Regions from separate parts of the Vibrio rotiferianus genome, predicted to be linked through region 3. Evidence: predicted binding sites of a transcription regulator. Region 3 holds the regulator's gene; each other region holds the start of a gene.

Region 1 (3,969 bases), 800 kb from region 3:
GTAAAAATAAGCTCATTCACTCTCCTTAACTTGTTTGCACTTAGAAAATGGGTAACGAAAAGGTCACTAAGATTAACAAATCAGGTTCTACCTAATTAATGGGGCCTCTATGAACGATCCCAAGGTCGACTTTTATCCTTATAGTAGAATCGTGTTCTAGATCACCATTTTTCCTTCCTTTATTCTGACAACCAGAAAAAGCAAGGGTTCCTTCTTGAACGATAGTCATCCTACCATCGCAGTATTAACCAAAGATGAACGCCATAGACAAATTTGGAAAAATCATTAGTCTTAGTCCACAAAGTTGCGCTAAGCGCTCATTACAATTATCAGCCGACAAGTAGAAGTAAAATGAGAGATCAAGAATTTTGGCACACTAAGTGGGCCAGTAATCAAATTGGGTTTCACCTTGAAGATGTGAATCCACTGTTACCTGCATTTTGGCAGCACACGAACCCAAAACGTGAAGATACAGTGTTGGTTCCATTATGCGGCAAGTCAGAAGACCTAATCTGGCTTGCGACGAAACACAATGAAGTGCAGGGTGTGGAACTGAGCCAAATTGCCGTGCGTGCATTTTTTGCTGAGCATTTTTACACACCTACCGTAACACCGGTTAACGGTATGCATGAGCTGTATCAGTTCGATGAGCTATCCATTTATACTGGCGACTTTTTTACCGCCCCAGTTTCAAAAGCGGATATCATTTATGATCGTGCTGCACTCGTTGCATTGCCGCTAGAGATGCGAGAAGAATACGCCGCACGCGTTAAGCAGTTACTAAACCCTGGTGGACGTATTTTATTAGTGACGCTCAACTATCCTCAGGATGAGATGTCAGGCCCTCCGTTCAGTGTGCCAGTCGAGGAGATCGAACAGTTGTTTGCGGGTTACAAAATTACTTGTTTGCACGTAGACAAGGCTGACGAGAACCATCCGAAAATCGCTAAGAAAGGGCTCAGCCGTTTCTCTGAAGAAGTGTATTTAATCGAGAGCAAGTAACGGTTTGTTCGAGTCTACACAAAGAAAAAGCGCAGCCAATTGAGCTGCGCTTTTGTTTTTCTTGTGTGGATTCGCGGAATTAGTACACGATCTGTACTTTAGAAGCGTTGTTCACTGCATCTTCAATCGAATTTTCAATGGTCTTGCGACGGGTTAAAACGACACCCAAGCGGCGGCGGCCGTCGATTTCAGGCTTACCAAACAAACGAACTTGAGTTTGTGGCTGAGCCAGTGCTTTGGCAAGATTGTCAAAGCGGATATCAGTTGATGTACCTTGGCCTAAAACAACCGCGGATGCAGATGGCCCATACTGAACGATGCTGTTAATCGGCATGCCAGTAAACGCGCGTACGTGAAGCGCGAACTCAGACATATCTTGAGAAATCATCGTCACCATGCCGGTATCGTGCGGGCGAGGGGAGACTTCGTTGAAAATAACTTTGTCTCCTTTAACAAATAGCTCCACACCAAAGATACCGTAGCCACCTAGCGCATTAACAACTTTCTCAGCCGTGTATTCTGCTGCTTTGATTGCATTCTCTGACATGGCTTGTGGCTGCCATGACTCACGGTAGTCACCGTCTTCTTGTCGGTGTCCGATCGGCGCACAGAAATGTACACCATCGACTGCACGTACTGTTAGCAACGTGATTTCGTAATCGAAATCGATAAAGCCTTCTACAATGACACGGCCAGCACCAGTACGGCCACCTTCTTGTGCGTATTCCCAAGCGGTTTGAACGTCTTCTTCCGTTTTAATCACGCTCTGACCTTTGCCCGAAGAGCTCATCACTGGTTTAACAACACATGGGATGCCTACATGTTCAACCGCCGCTTTAAAGTCTTCAACGTTGTCTGCAAACTGGTAAGGAGAGGTGGTTAAGCCCAATTCTTCAGAAGCGAGCCTACGGATACCTTCTCGGTTCATCGTTAACTTGGTCGCTTTTGCAGTAGGAACAACGTTCAAGCCTTTTTCTTCTAACTCAACCAATTTGTCCGTCGCGATAGCTTCAATCTCAGGCACTACATACGCAGGCTGCTCTTTGCTGATGATTTCTTCTAGTGCTTGGCCGTCAAGCATATCGATGACGTAGCTGCGATGCGCCACTTGCATTGCTGGAGCATCGGCGTAACGGTCACATGCGATCACTTCCAAGCCAAGACGTTGGCATTCAATTGCCACTTCTTTACCAAGCTCGCCTGAGCCCAAAAGTAATACACGGGTAGCATGAGTGCTAGTAGCAGTACCGAACATAGTGTTCCCTTACAAAATAAAGTGATGAAACAGAAATTGCAGGGGATCATACTGAATTTTTAGTCCGAAGCAAACGTTTGCGTGAGTTTTTTGATAATAAAAAAGCCCTACACAGAGTAGAGCTTATTACTTGAGGCCTGAATGAGTTAAACGTTCACAAAACTCACTGGAATATCAGGGTTTAGTGCCTCAAGCGTCGATTGAGTATCAGCTAGGTGGCTGATCTTGCCTTGCGAGTTCTCGACTAGTGCCGCTGCTTTGATGTCTTCAAACTGCTCTCCTGCCATCAGGATTTGAATCAGTGCGACCTGAAGTGGAGGTAGGCTAGGGTTGAATGCAGCGTTTTCTGCATAAGCCCCTTGGAATACGCGACCACTGTTCATCTCAAGAGCAATACCACTGAGGTTGTTCGTGTAAGGCGCGTGGCTGATGTTCATTGCGTTAACAGCTTCTTGAATCAGAGTATCGTCTTCATCGTAAACAAACTCGTGTTTCACTTCTGCCATCAAACCTGACTCAATACCTAAGTCTGCAGGGCCAAACGCTTCAGGAAGGTAGTGATGCAGTGATTTTTCTTCGCGTTCTGGTAATTGGATCTTAAGCTCTTTCGCAGTGCTTAGCTCATTCATGAACTGTCGACAGTGTCCGCATGGGCTGTAGTTGATGGTGATGTCTTTTACACCACGTTCACCTTTCATCCATGCATGGCTGATTGCACATTGCTCTGCGTGAACGGTTTGCCCTAGCTGAACGCCAAAGAATTCCATGTTTGCACCGAAGTAAAGGCGACCAGAGAGGCCACGAACGATCGCGCCAACATAAAATTCAGAAATAGGAGCGTAAGAGAACGCTGCGGCAAAAGGAAGTAGAGCAACACGAAGCTCTTTATCAGAAAGATTGGTAGCGTTTAGCAGCTCATCAAACTGTTGCTCAGAAATAGTAGCATCAAAATCGTCTGCTTGGACGATAGGAGCAAGATGTTTTGAAAGTGCTTCAGGAGCGCTTGTTAGCGCCTGTTCAATGCGACTTTTCATGTTGAATCCTTGTTAGTGCATGGACAGTTATTCTATGTGAAGGATGAAAATGTTCCGTGCTTCAGATCACGTTAATTGATGTAATTGAACTTTACGTTACATAATTAGAGTGAGGTCACACATGTATTCGATTTCATCACGATTTAACGTTATCTCTGTCCCACTAATAACTATATCAACTGATATTCATACTGCGAGTTTTCTAGGAGAGGCTATGACCTGCTCGCTTTAGAGGAGAGTAAAGCAAGGCAGATCATTGAGGTCTTTATTGGTACAACCAAACAGCTAAAGCAAAGAAGCTAGGCGCAAGGATAGAAGTGATGATGCCACAAAGCACTAATGCAAGGGACGAGAAGGCTGCATCGCCTGGTTGTTTTTCTGCACAGGTGGCAGTGCCCAAAGCATGCGATACCGTACCCATCGTTAAGCCGCGTGCAATAGGGTGTTTGATGCCAATGAGGTTAAAGATAGGGTACGCGAGAATGGCACCGAATAAGCCCACAATAAGCACTAGAATAGCGGCAACAGCAGCTTCACCACCCAGGTGGCTAGAAATCTCCATTGCGATAGGTGTCGTTACCGACTTGCCGACTAAGCTTGCAATCAAGCTGATGTCTGCTTTAAACGCTACCGCGATGAGCGTCGCTGTTAGCATTGACATTACACTACCTAACGTAC
Region 2 (3,969 bases), 400 kb from region 3:
CGTGGTCAATCATACTTCGACAGAACACAAGTGGTTCCAATCAGCACTGGGTGACAAAAACAGCCCATACCGTGATTACTACATCTGGAAAGATCCGGTTGATGGCGCAGAGCCAAACAACTGGCAATCTAAGTTTGGAGGCAATGCTTGGGCACTGGATGAAAAAACGGGCCAGTACTATTTGCACCTTTTTGCTAAAGAGCAAGCGGACTTAAACTGGGAAAACCCGGTAGTGCGTGAAGAAGTGAAAGAAGTCATCAGCTTCTGGGCAGAGAAAGGTGTGGATGGTTTCCGTCTTGACGTTATCAACCTGATTTCCAAGCAGCAAGATTTTCCAAGTGATGATATTGGTGATGGTCGCCGCTTCTACACCGACGGCCCACGTGTGCACGAATACCTTCAAGAGATCAGTGAAGCCGTGTTCCAAAAATATGGCAGCGTGACGGTAGGTGAAATGTCTTCCACCACGCTAGAGCATTGTCAGCAGTATTCAGCGCAAGATGGCAAAGAGCTGTCGATGGTGTTCAATTTCCACCACCTGAAAGTCGATTACCCGAATGGTGATAAGTGGACGAAAGCGCCGTTTGATTTCATCCAACTGAAACAGATCTTCAATCATTGGCAAACCGGCTTAAATGGCAAAGGGTGGGGCGCGCTATTTTGGTGTAACCACGACCAACCACGCGTTGTGAGTCGATTAGGTAACGACGAACAATACCGTGTTGAATCTGCCAAAATGCTTGCGGCATCGGTACACATGATGCAAGGCACCCCTTATGTTTATCAAGGTGAAGAGATCGGCATGACCAACCCGGGCTACACCGAAATCAGCCAATATCGCGATGTTGAAAGCACGAACATGTACGACATCATGGTCAATCGCGATGACGTATCTCACGACGATATGATGGCGATTTTGGCACAGAAGTCGCGTGATAACTCACGTACGCCAATGCAATGGAACAGCGCGAAACACGCGGGCTTTACTGAGGGCGCGCCGTGGTTAGAGGTGGCTCAGAACTATTCAGAGATCAATGCGGAAGCCGCGATTGCCGATTTGAACTCGGTGTTCTACTTCTACAAGCGCTTGATTGAACTGCGTAAACAGGTTCAAGTGATCACTGATGGTCGTTACGAGGACCTGCTGCCAGAGCACAAACGTATTTTTGCTTATGCTCGTCAGAACGATAAGCAAACGCTGTTGTGTATTAACAACTACTACGGCGAAGAAGTGGAGTGTGTATTACCAGAGCGCTTTGATATGAGTAAAGCCAAGAACCTGCTTTCCAATTATCAGAATGTGACCAGCGCGATTGCTTCCAATCACCAAGTTCTGCGTCCTTACGAAACACGCATCTTGCTGATTGAATCTTAAAGGCAAATAAAAGTACCCCTAAGGATTTCGATCCGAAACAAAAGGCTTTGGAGTGCTCCCCAAAGCCTTTTATTTTTTCATCCTATGACCCGTAGCTTACAGAATAACGATGCGGCTTGTGGTTCATCGCAAGGACAAGGTTTAGCGCGAAGGCGCCAAGAATCGACAAGCCGATAACCCACGGAGTGACGAAGAAGAAAGAGGCAAATAAGATACAAGCGTCAATCGCCATCTGAGATTTGCCTACCGAGATACCAAACTTGTCCTGAATGAATAAGCACAGTACGTTGAAACCACCCAAACTTGAGCGGTGGCGGAATAGGATCAGCATGCCCAAGCCCATCAATAGCCCACCAGCTACGGCGCAGTAAATCTCATTAATCGATTCGAGTGAAATCAGTAAATACAGATTATCAGCAAAGATAGAAACCAAAGCGCCAGAAATTGCACTATTAATCGCAAAATGACGGCCAAAGCGTTTCCATGCTAGCAAGTAAAAAGGGCAGTTGGCTAAAAAGTAAAGCACACCAAACGTAAAAGGTGTAAATTGGCTAATAAGCAGAGCCAATCCAGTTGTGCCTCCGGTTAAGAGGTTAGCGGATTGGAGAAAGAAAACCCCTTGAGCTACCAAAAAGGTACCTGTAAGAATTGCCATCCAGTCTTCTTTTCTTGAGTGTTTTTCCATCTAATATGCAGTCGTTGATGATAAATCGGGCATGCATAGTAGTAAAAAGATGATCTTTTCGGTAGCTAGAGGGTAAAATTTACGGTAAACCTATGTAATTGTTGTTTTACAGGGTGTAAAGCACAAATTTGACAGTCAGTTGTTCATGGTCAAACGATTGCGATATCGTCATGATAATTCTTACTTGTCATCATGAAAAAACTGCATGAGAAAAATTACAAATTTCTCTTTATGACCTAGATCAAATTATGTAAAATGCGCGCCATTAGCTCGACGTAAACGTTTGCGTTAGGTCGTTATTCAGTTTTTTTGCAACTTTCAGTACCAATCTGAGTCAGGAGATACAGATGCTTAAGCGTGATATGAACATCGCAGATTACGATGCGGAACTGTTCGCAGCTATCCAGGAAGAGACTCTTCGCCAGGAAGAACACATTGAACTTATCGCTTCTGAAAACTACACAAGTCCACGTGTAATGGAAGCACAAGGTTCTCAGCTAACGAACAAATACGCTGAAGGCTACCCAGGCAAGCGTTACTACGGCGGTTGTGAGTACGTAGACAAAGCTGAAGCACTAGCAATCGATCGTGCATGCCAACTGTTCGGCTGTGAGTACGCGAACGTACAGCCTCACTCAGGTTCTCAAGCAAACAGCGCAGTTTACATGGCGCTTCTAAACCCAGGCGACACAGTTCTAGGTATGAGCTTAGCACACGGTGGTCACCTAACTCACGGTTCACCAGTTAACTTCTCTGGCAAGCACTACAACGTTATCCCTTACGGTATCGATGAAGCTGGTCAAATCAACTACGACGAGATGGAGCAACTAGCCCTTGAGCACAAGCCTAAGATGATCATCGGTGGTTTCTCTGCTTACTCACAAATTGTTGATTGGAAACGCATGCGTGAAATCGCAGACAAAGTTGACGCTTACCTATTCGTAGACATGGCGCACGTTGCTGGTCTAATCGCTGCAGGTGAATACCCAACACCAGTACCACACGCTCACGTAGTTACAACGACTACGCATAAGACACTTGCAGGCCCACGTGGTGGTCTAATCCTGTCTAATGCGGGCGAAGACATGTACAAAAAGCTGAACTCAGCAGTATTCCCTGGTGGTCAAGGTGGCCCTCTAATGCACGTTATCGCTGGTAAAGCAGTAGCGTTCAAAGAAGCAATGGAACCTGAGTTCAAAGCTTACCAAGCTCGCGTAGTGAAAAACGCAAAAGCAATGGTTGGCCAATTCCAAGAGCGTGGTTACAAGATCGTATCTAACGGTACAGAGAACCACCTATTCCTAGTTGACCTAATCGACAAGGACATTACAGGTAAAGATGCAGATGCAGCACTAGGTGCAGCAAACATCACAGTAAACAAGAACTCTGTACCAAACGATCCACGCAGCCCATTCGTAACGTCTGGTATCCGTGTCGGTACACCAGCAATTACTCGTCGTGGCTTCACTGAAGATGACGCGAAAGAGCTAGCAAACTGGATGTGTGACGTTCTAGATAACATCGGCAACGAGGAAGTTATCGAAGCGACGAAACAGAAAGTTCTAGAAATTTGTAAGCGTCTACCAGTTTACGCGTAACTTTCTTCATAGAGTGCGCCGATTTCGTTGTCGAACATACTCATTTGCTAGAAGCAAACTCCGTGTGTTCTCCTAGAACTCGACCCATCTATTTCGAAAGTTCACCCAATTTAAAGGTCCTCATTTGAGGGCCTTTTTGTTTTTCTAGCGTATGGAAGTATCAGCTCAGAGTACGTTGAAAGCAGATTCCTGATATCGCCTAGGCTCTTCGAAATGACGCGCTTTGGGTTTTGAGAGACCGGTTGTTATGTGGAGGCTCGGGAGTATTTGAGTGGAAAACGAAAGAGATTATTAGATTCTGAATATACTTT
Region 3 (3,969 bases):
CTGCTTTCGTTAGTTTCACTGGCTCACCATTGCGGCTTAGAGCACGACGCTGAATATCAAACGTCCACTCACCGAAGCGCACTATGTGTTCTTCATTCGTATCATTTGCTGCTTTTTGTGAACCGTTACGAGCCGCTGAGATACGCCACAGCAAGTTTTTAACGCGAACCAATAATTCCCTTAGTTCAAAAGGCTTTGTTACATAATCGTCTGCGCCCATTTCTAGGCCAACGATTTTGTCAATGCTATCCGTGCGTCCTGTCACTAATATGATGCCGATATCTGATTGGCTGCGTAATTCACGCGTAAGCATAAGGCCATCTTCACCCGGCAGGTTAATATCCAGCATGATCAAATCTACATCGCCTTCTTGAAGCACTTCGCGCATTTCAGCACCGCTTTCTGCTTCACTAACTTTGTAACCTTCATTTTGGAAATAGCCCGCAAGCTTACTGCGAGTTACAACATCATCTTCTACGACTAATACGTGATAGCTCATTTACACCACTTTCTGTCTTTTTTATCTTCCAAGACGTATTCTATTCATAACTAGTAACATATCTAGTAATAGTTACAATAAAAAGCAAGATTTTGTGGATTTATTGATGCAAAACAAGCTTATTTGCCGCCATTCATAAACATGCATATTTCCCAATAAACCATAACAATTATAGTTACTGCTATTCATTTTAATTGTTTACACTTAGGGGATAACTATTTGGGAGCAAAAAAATGCAAGAAGTGAAAGCTTTTAACGAAAAACGAGCTGAGATTTATTGGTGGTTTTCTAGCCTGTTCGCAAAAGAGCTAACAGACAAGGAGCTGGAATCTTATCATAGTGTTGAAATTCGAAGCTTTTTAGCTGGTTTGGGTGAAAATGAAACACTCAAACCATCGGTTGATGCCCTTGTTGATGCGCTTAATCGCCTACAAGATCGTGAAGATGCTCAATTAGAGCTAGCTGCGGACTTCTGTGAACTTTTTCTTAAAACAGAAAAGCACGGTGCGCTACCTTATGCCTCAATGTACATCGGTGAATCTGGTTTATTAAATGATAAACCAGCAGAAGAGATGGAAAAGCTGATGGCAGACTTTGGTGTGCAAGTTGACGAAAATCTAAAAGAGCCTGCGGATCATTTAGCAGTCGAGTTAGATTTTTTAGGCAATATGATTATCCGCTCAAATGAACTCGAGCAGGAAAAACACATGGAAGATGCGTTCGAAAAGCAAAATGAGTTCATCCAGCAACACCTTTTGACATGGCTACCTCAGTTTGCCGCTAAATGTAAGCAATTCGATGAATTTGGCTTCTATGTTAGTGTCGCGCAACTATTAATTGCATTTTGTAAACTGGACAGCACCTACCTTCTTGGTGAATAATTGCCGCCTATTTTGGGGAGTCTGTCATTCAGACTCCCTATTTTATTCGTTTGTTTTTAATCTGGCGCAGAGAAATACAATCCATTTAGCCGTTAAACTGTGACCTCCGAGGCACAAAACAACCACCTAAAACATTGCCAGCTTGCCCGCATCAGTCTAAAATGTGAGCGCAAACGATTAAATATGATTTATATGTAAACCGCTGAAATAAAGCGGTTTTTGTGTTTTCTTAACAGGATTGCTGACCAATTCCTCACTTAGTATAAGAAAGGAATATGAGACTCAGCGATAAATGTTGCTACAAACCTTTTTATACCGATTTCGGAACAACCGCTGCCAAATATCTCAGCAATGCCCCTATTCGCAGTTGCTCGGTTTGCGCAAGACCCTAAGCGTATGGTTGTCTTCACTACGGTATTTACAGTAGCTCGATACAGGACATCATTTATGGCCACTATTAAAGACGTTGCTCGCTTAGCCGGCGTTTCTACCACTACGGTTTCGCACGTAATTAATAAAACTCGCTTTGTTGCAGAAGCAACTCAAGAAAAAGTAATGAAAGCGGTGGATGAACTTAATTACGCACCAAGTGCCGTTGCGCGCAGTTTAAAGTGCAACTCAACTCGTACCATCGGTATGCTAGTAACTCAATCTACCAACCTGTTCTTCTCTGAAGTGATCGATGGTGTTGAGAGCTACTGTTACCGTCAAGGTTACACTCTTATCCTATGTAACACGGGCGGTATTTACGAGAAGCAACGTGACTACATCCGCATGCTCGCTGAAAAGCGTGTAGATGGCATTCTAGTAATGTGTTCTGACCTGACGGAAGAACTAAAAGAGATGCTTGATCGTCACTCAGACATACCTAAAGTTGTGATGGACTGGGGTCCAGAAAGCTCACAAGCAGACAAGATCATTGATAACTCAGAAGAAGGCGGTTACATCGCGACAAAATATCTGATCGACAATGGTCACACAGACATCGCGTGTTTAAGCGGTCACTTCGAAAAAGCTGCGTGCCAAGAGCGTATTGCGGGTTATCGCCGTGCAATGGCAGAAGCAAACCTTGCGGTTAACGAAGATTGGATTCTTGAAGGCAACTTTGAATGTGATACCGCTGTGCTAGCGGCAGATAACATTACTGCAATGGAAAAACGCCCTACCGCAGTTTTCTGTTTCAATGACACTATGGCACTTGGCTTGATGAGCCGCCTTCAGCAGAACGGTATCAAGGTACCAGATGATGTTTCTGTTATCGGCTATGACAACATTGAGCTGGCAGAGTACTTCTCACCACCACTAACGACTATCCACCAACCAAAACGTCGTGTGGGTAAAAACGCGTTTGAGATCCTACTAGAGCGTATCAAAGATAAAGAACACGAAAAACGAGTGTTTGAAATGCAGCCAGAGATCGTGATTAGAAATACGGTTAGAAAGCTCAACTAGTCTTTAGGTAGTACTCGTTTACTCATCATAAAAGCACCCACATGGGTGCTTTTTTATTTCACAATTCATCCGCGGCAACAGGTTTGTATGTAAAACTTTGCGGGCTTGTTATTTCTTCGTGCACTCTACTCTCTAGTACTGACCTTTTTCTGGTAGACCACTTTGTTAATCTATGAAACTTAACTCACGAAAAAATAACTATTAATTGAACTAAGATCACATTTATAAACGCAGAGTGTGATATTAGTCCAATATAGCAAGTATGCTCTCAGTGTCACGCACAGGGCAAACCACTCTAAAGAGTGGGACGCAAAGCTTCCGGCCTAAACTATCGCATGAGATAGCATGGTAGCGGGGTTACCGATGGCAAGTATGCATATGACGAGTTTACCCTTTAATGACATTGTGTCTGCATGCGTTTGCTAATCTCTCGGACCTGATTTTTGGTGGCGTAATTTAAATTACACCGAGATAACACATCATGGATAAACCGATACTCAAAGACTCTATGAAGCTTTTTGAGGTGCTTGGTACGATCAAGTCACGCTCAATGTTTGGCGGCTTTGGCCTTTTTGCTGATGAAACAATGTTTGCATTAGTCGTTAACAACCAGCTTCATATCAGAGCAGATAAAAAGACATCTTCAGACTTTGAAACTCAGGGACTTAAACCTTACGTATACAAGAAGCGTGGATTTCCTGTTGTTACTAAGTACTACGCCGTTTCACCAGACCTTTGGGATACACCACAACACTTAGTGGAAGTAGCCAAAAGTTCACTCGAAACTGCAAAGCTTGAAAAAGAACAGCAAGCCAGTTCTAAACCAACGCGTTTAAAAGACCTACCGAATCTTAGACTAGCGACAGAGAGAATGCTTAAAAAAGCTGGTATTGACTCTGTCACTCAGCTCGAAGAACAAGGTGCGCTAAACGCCTATAAAGCGATCCAGGAAACGCATACCGCTTCTGTAAGCATCGAGTTACTGTGGGCCCTTGAAGGCGCTATTAACGGTACTCATTGGAGCGTTGTTCCTCAGTCTCGCCGAGAAGAGCTAATTAACCACCTCTCATAATACAAGTTTGAGCTCCAGGTATTCATAAACCGCAGTTTTACACTGCGGTTTTTTTTTGAAATTTT
Region 4 (3,969 bases), 990 kb from region 3:
TACCATAAGTCGCTTGTTTACCACGATTGGCAATAACCGCGAGACTGGTATTCGCATTCGAACTTGCTACAGCACCTACCAAGGTAAGGTTCAAACGCGTTTTAGGGGCGTCTTTTACGATCGGTTGCTCAACCACAACGGGCTTTTGCTCATTGTACTTTCCAAATAGGTTGGCATTTTGGATCGCTGAGAAGTCGATGGCATCAGATTTATTGGTACTGACCGAAGAACTAGAAGATGGCTGCCATTTAGCAATGCCAGAGGATTGAGGCATTGCAAGCCAAACCAATTGACCTAATACCCACCCGATCATTGCAATCAATATGCACGTTGCTACCAAACTGAGTTTAGATTGAATAGCGAGATTGTTGGACTTAATCCGAGCCAATAGCGGGCTACTCAACAATCCAGCATTTAGCTCCAAACGCTTCACTTAATAAATTCCTTTATTGTTACGCTCGCCGATGAACACTCAAAATGACCGACGTTACCCTGAAAAATTTGCAACAACTTTACTAGTCAACAAAGAGCAGTGAACTATATCACAAGATAGTTTTTGCTCTGTTTTCTTATGCCGTTTTTGCCAACTCCCTTGAAAAAATTAGGCCTTGACTCCATTTGTAGGTGAATAATCCACCACTCGATATCACATTTATCGCAGTGATTAGATACGACAGAGTTATATGAGTTCCATAAATGAAGCCGTAAGGCTAGATAAATGGCTGTGGGCGGCCAGATTTTACAAGACACGCTCCATCGCTCGGAATATGGTCGATGGCGGCAAAGTCCATTATAATGGACAACGAAGCAAGCCAAGCAAGATCGTTGAACTTGGAGCCGAGGTGCGCTTACGCCAAGGTAATGAAGAGAAAATCGTGATAATCGAGAAAATCTCAGATCAACGTCGTGGTGCACCGATCGCTCAAACGCTTTACAGCGAAACCACTGAAAGTATAGCTAAACGTGAAGAACACGCTAAGCAGCGTAAGCTTAACGCCCACAATCCAAGTCCGGAACGCCGCCCTGATAAAAAGCAGCGCCGAGACATCATTAAGTTCAAACACCAATAAAAGCCGGAATTACTGACGAGGAAAGCACTCCATGGCAAACAATGTTTTAAACCGCTACTTATTCGAAGATCTTTCAGTACGTGGCGAGTTGGTACAATTGGATGAAGCATACCAACGTATTATCTCCAGCAAGGAATATCCGGCAGCACTACAAAAACTGTTGGGTGAGCTACTCGTTTCGGCCACTCTTTTAACTGCAACTTTGAAGTTCGAAGGCTCAATCACTATCCAGCTGCAAGGTGATGGTCCTGTATCACTCGCAGTAATCAACGGCGACCACGATCAGAAAATCCGCGGCGTTGCTCGCTGGGAAGGCGACATTGCTGATGATGCAAGCCTGCACGACATGATGGGTAAAGGTTACCTAGTGATCACTATTGAGCCGAAGAAAGGCGAACGTTACCAAGGTGTGGTTGGCCTAGAAGGCGAAACATTGGCTGACGTAATCGAAGGCTACTTCGCAAACTCAGAGCAGCTAAAAACGCGTTTGTGGATCCGCACTGGTGAACACGAAGGCAAAGCGCACGCCGCTGGTATGATGATTCAAGTCATGCCTGATGGTACTGGCACGCCAGAAGACTTCGAACACCTAGAGCAACTCACGGACACGGTAAAAAATGAAGAGCTGTTCACGCTACCAGCAAACGAACTGCTATACCGTCTCTACAACCAAGATAAAGTTCGTCTATACGAACCACAGCCTGTGGAATTCCACTGTGGTTGTTCTCGTGAGCGCAGTGGTGCAGCGATCATCACGGTTGATAAAACTGAAATTTATGACATTTTAGCAGAAGAAGGATCAATTTCTTTACATTGTGATTACTGCGGCACGTCATACACGTTCGACGAATCTGAAGTAACGGATCTGTACACTCAGTCAACTCCAGACAATAAAATCGTGCATTAATTTTCATAGCTTAACAAGCTTGTAATTTACCCTTCAAAAGGCCAGCATCATGCTGGCCTTTTTGTGATCAAACCCACGTATAACCTTGCTTCCAACGTAATAAAGCAACTGCTTAATTTTAAATAATTAATAATTATTTTGCTCTGGCGCAAAGGTTTGCGCGCACGATAAACTATTCGTACCGATATGTGACGGGTTACCTAAAACCACAATGAAATCATGGATATTTTTTGAGCTATCTCCCTGTTTTCTCCCCGCCCCGTTGCTAGCATGGTGAGCAGATAAAATTAAAACATTCTTACAAAATCCCTACAAAAATCCTTATAAGGAGCACCTATGACCGTTATGGAACATACAAAGGCTGCAACACTTGATCTAACCAAACACGGATTGCACAACGTGAAAGAGGTTGTTCGCAACCCAAGCTACGAAATGCTGTTCGAGGAAGAGACCCGTGCTGACCTAACTGGTTATGAACGTGGTGTAGTTACAGAACTCGGCGCGGTTGCCGTAGACACTGGTATCTTTACTGGTCGCTCACCAAAAGATAAGTACATTGTTAAAGATGCAACGACAGAAGAGCACATGTGGTGGACTTCTGACGCAGTGAAAAACGACAACAAAGCAATAAACAAAGAAGTATGGGACGACCTAAAAGAGCTAGTGACTAACCAGCTTTCAGGTAAGCGCCTATTTGTGATTGACGGTTATTGCGGTGCAAACCCAGACACTCGTTTGAGCATTCGAGTGATCACTGAAGTCGCATGGCAAGCACACTTCGTGAAAAACATGTTCATCCGCCCAACAGAAGAAGAATTGGCAACGTTTGAGCCTGATTTCGTGGTAATGAACGGTGCGAAATGCACCAACGAGAAGTGGGAAGAGCACGGTCTGAACTCAGAAAACTTCACTGTATTTAACCTAACAGAGCGCATGCAACTGATCGGTGGTACGTGGTACGGCGGAGAAATGAAGAAAGGTATGTTCGCCATGATGAACTACTTCCTGCCGCTTAAAGACATCGCATCGATGCACTGTAGTGCAAACATGGGTGAAGAAGGCGACGTTGCGATCTTCTTCGGTCTATCTGGCACAGGTAAAACCACCCTATCAACTGATCCTAAACGCGCACTGATTGGTGATGACGAGCACGGTTGGGATGACGACGGCGTATTCAACTTCGAAGGTGGCTGTTACGCTAAGACCATCAAGCTATCGAAAGAGGCAGAGCCTGATATCTACAACGCGATCCGCCGCGACGCACTACTAGAGAACGTTACGGTTCGCAGCGATGGTTCTATCGACTTTGATGATGGTTCTAAGACTGAGAACACCCGTGTGTCTTACCCACTTCATCACATCGACAACATCGTTAAGCCAGTATCGAAAGGTGGCCACGCAAACAAAGTGATCTTCCTATCGGCTGACGCATTTGGCGTACTACCTCCAGTGTCTAAGCTGACACCAGAGCAAACTAAGTACCACTTCCTATCTGGCTTTACTGCTAAGCTAGCGGGCACAGAGCGTGGTATCACGGAGCCAACGCCTACCTTCTCAGCGTGTTTCGGTGCAGCATTCCTAACACTACACCCAACTAAATATGCTGAAGTACTAGTAAAACGTATGGAAGCAGCAGGTGCTGAGGCTTACCTAGTCAACACTGGTTGGAACGGTAGCGGCAAGCGTATTTCTATCCAAGATACGCGCGGTATCATTGACGCCATCCTAGATGGTTCGATTGAAAACGCTCAAACTAAACATATCCCTATCTTCAACCTAGAAGTGCCGACTGCTCTACCAGGTGTAGACCCAAGTATTCTTGATCCACGCGATACTTATGTTGACCCACTACAATGGGAAAGCAAAGCCAAGGATTTAGCAGAACGCTTTATCAATAACTTTGATAAATACACGGATAATGCAGAAGGCAAATCACTTGTAGCTGCTGGCCCGCAAGTCGACTAAGCTCAACGTGATTTAGTTACAAAAACA

Evidence for each region. Region 3 encodes PurR, which represses purine synthesis genes. Its sites were predicted from a motif close to TNANGNAAACGTTTNCNTNA; they were not measured.
Region 1: purT (formate-dependent phosphoribosylglycinamide formyltransferase) is a predicted target of PurR. The motif match lies at 2,323-2,342, and genes of this name have one in related genera.
Region 2: glyA (serine hydroxymethyltransferase) is a predicted target of PurR. The motif match lies at 2,332-2,351, and genes of this name have one in related genera.
Region 4: pckA (phosphoenolpyruvate carboxykinase (ATP)) is a predicted target of PurR. The motif match lies at 2,122-2,141, and genes of this name have one in related genera.

The regions. Positions count from the first base shown of each region.
Region 1 is NZ_CP018312.1:1,187,026-1,190,994, forward strand. Features, by position in the region: gene BSZ04_RS14525 (nucleotidyltransferase family protein) at 1-16, opposite strand, end outside; gene BSZ04_RS14530 (thiopurine S-methyltransferase) at 352-1,002, shown strand; gene purT (formate-dependent phosphoribosylglycinamide formyltransferase) at 1,082-2,257, opposite strand; gene cdd (cytidine deaminase) at 2,404-3,291, opposite strand; gene BSZ04_RS14545 (LrgB family protein) at 3,557-3,969, opposite strand, start outside.
Region 2 is NZ_CP018312.1:2,385,992-2,389,960, reverse strand. Features, by position in the region: gene treC (alpha,alpha-phosphotrehalase) at 1-1,375, shown strand, start outside; gene BSZ04_RS20205 (YitT family protein) at 1,458-2,060, opposite strand; gene glyA (serine hydroxymethyltransferase) at 2,408-3,658, shown strand.
Region 3 is NZ_CP018312.1:1,987,783-1,991,751, forward strand. Features, by position in the region: gene torR (two-component system response regulator TorR) at 1-499, opposite strand, end outside; gene torD (molecular chaperone TorD) at 733-1,380, shown strand; gene purR (HTH-type transcriptional repressor PurR) at 1,828-2,832, shown strand; cyclic di-GMP riboswitch class I at 3,107-3,197, shown strand; gene BSZ04_RS18300 (TfoX/Sxy family DNA transformation protein) at 3,314-3,904, shown strand.
Region 4 is NZ_CP018312.1:2,977,705-2,981,673, forward strand. Features, by position in the region: gene gspC (type II secretion system protein GspC) at 1-433, opposite strand, end outside; gene hslR (ribosome-associated heat shock protein Hsp15) at 684-1,070, shown strand; gene hslO (Hsp33 family molecular chaperone HslO) at 1,102-1,977, shown strand; gene pckA (phosphoenolpyruvate carboxykinase (ATP)) at 2,314-3,942, shown strand.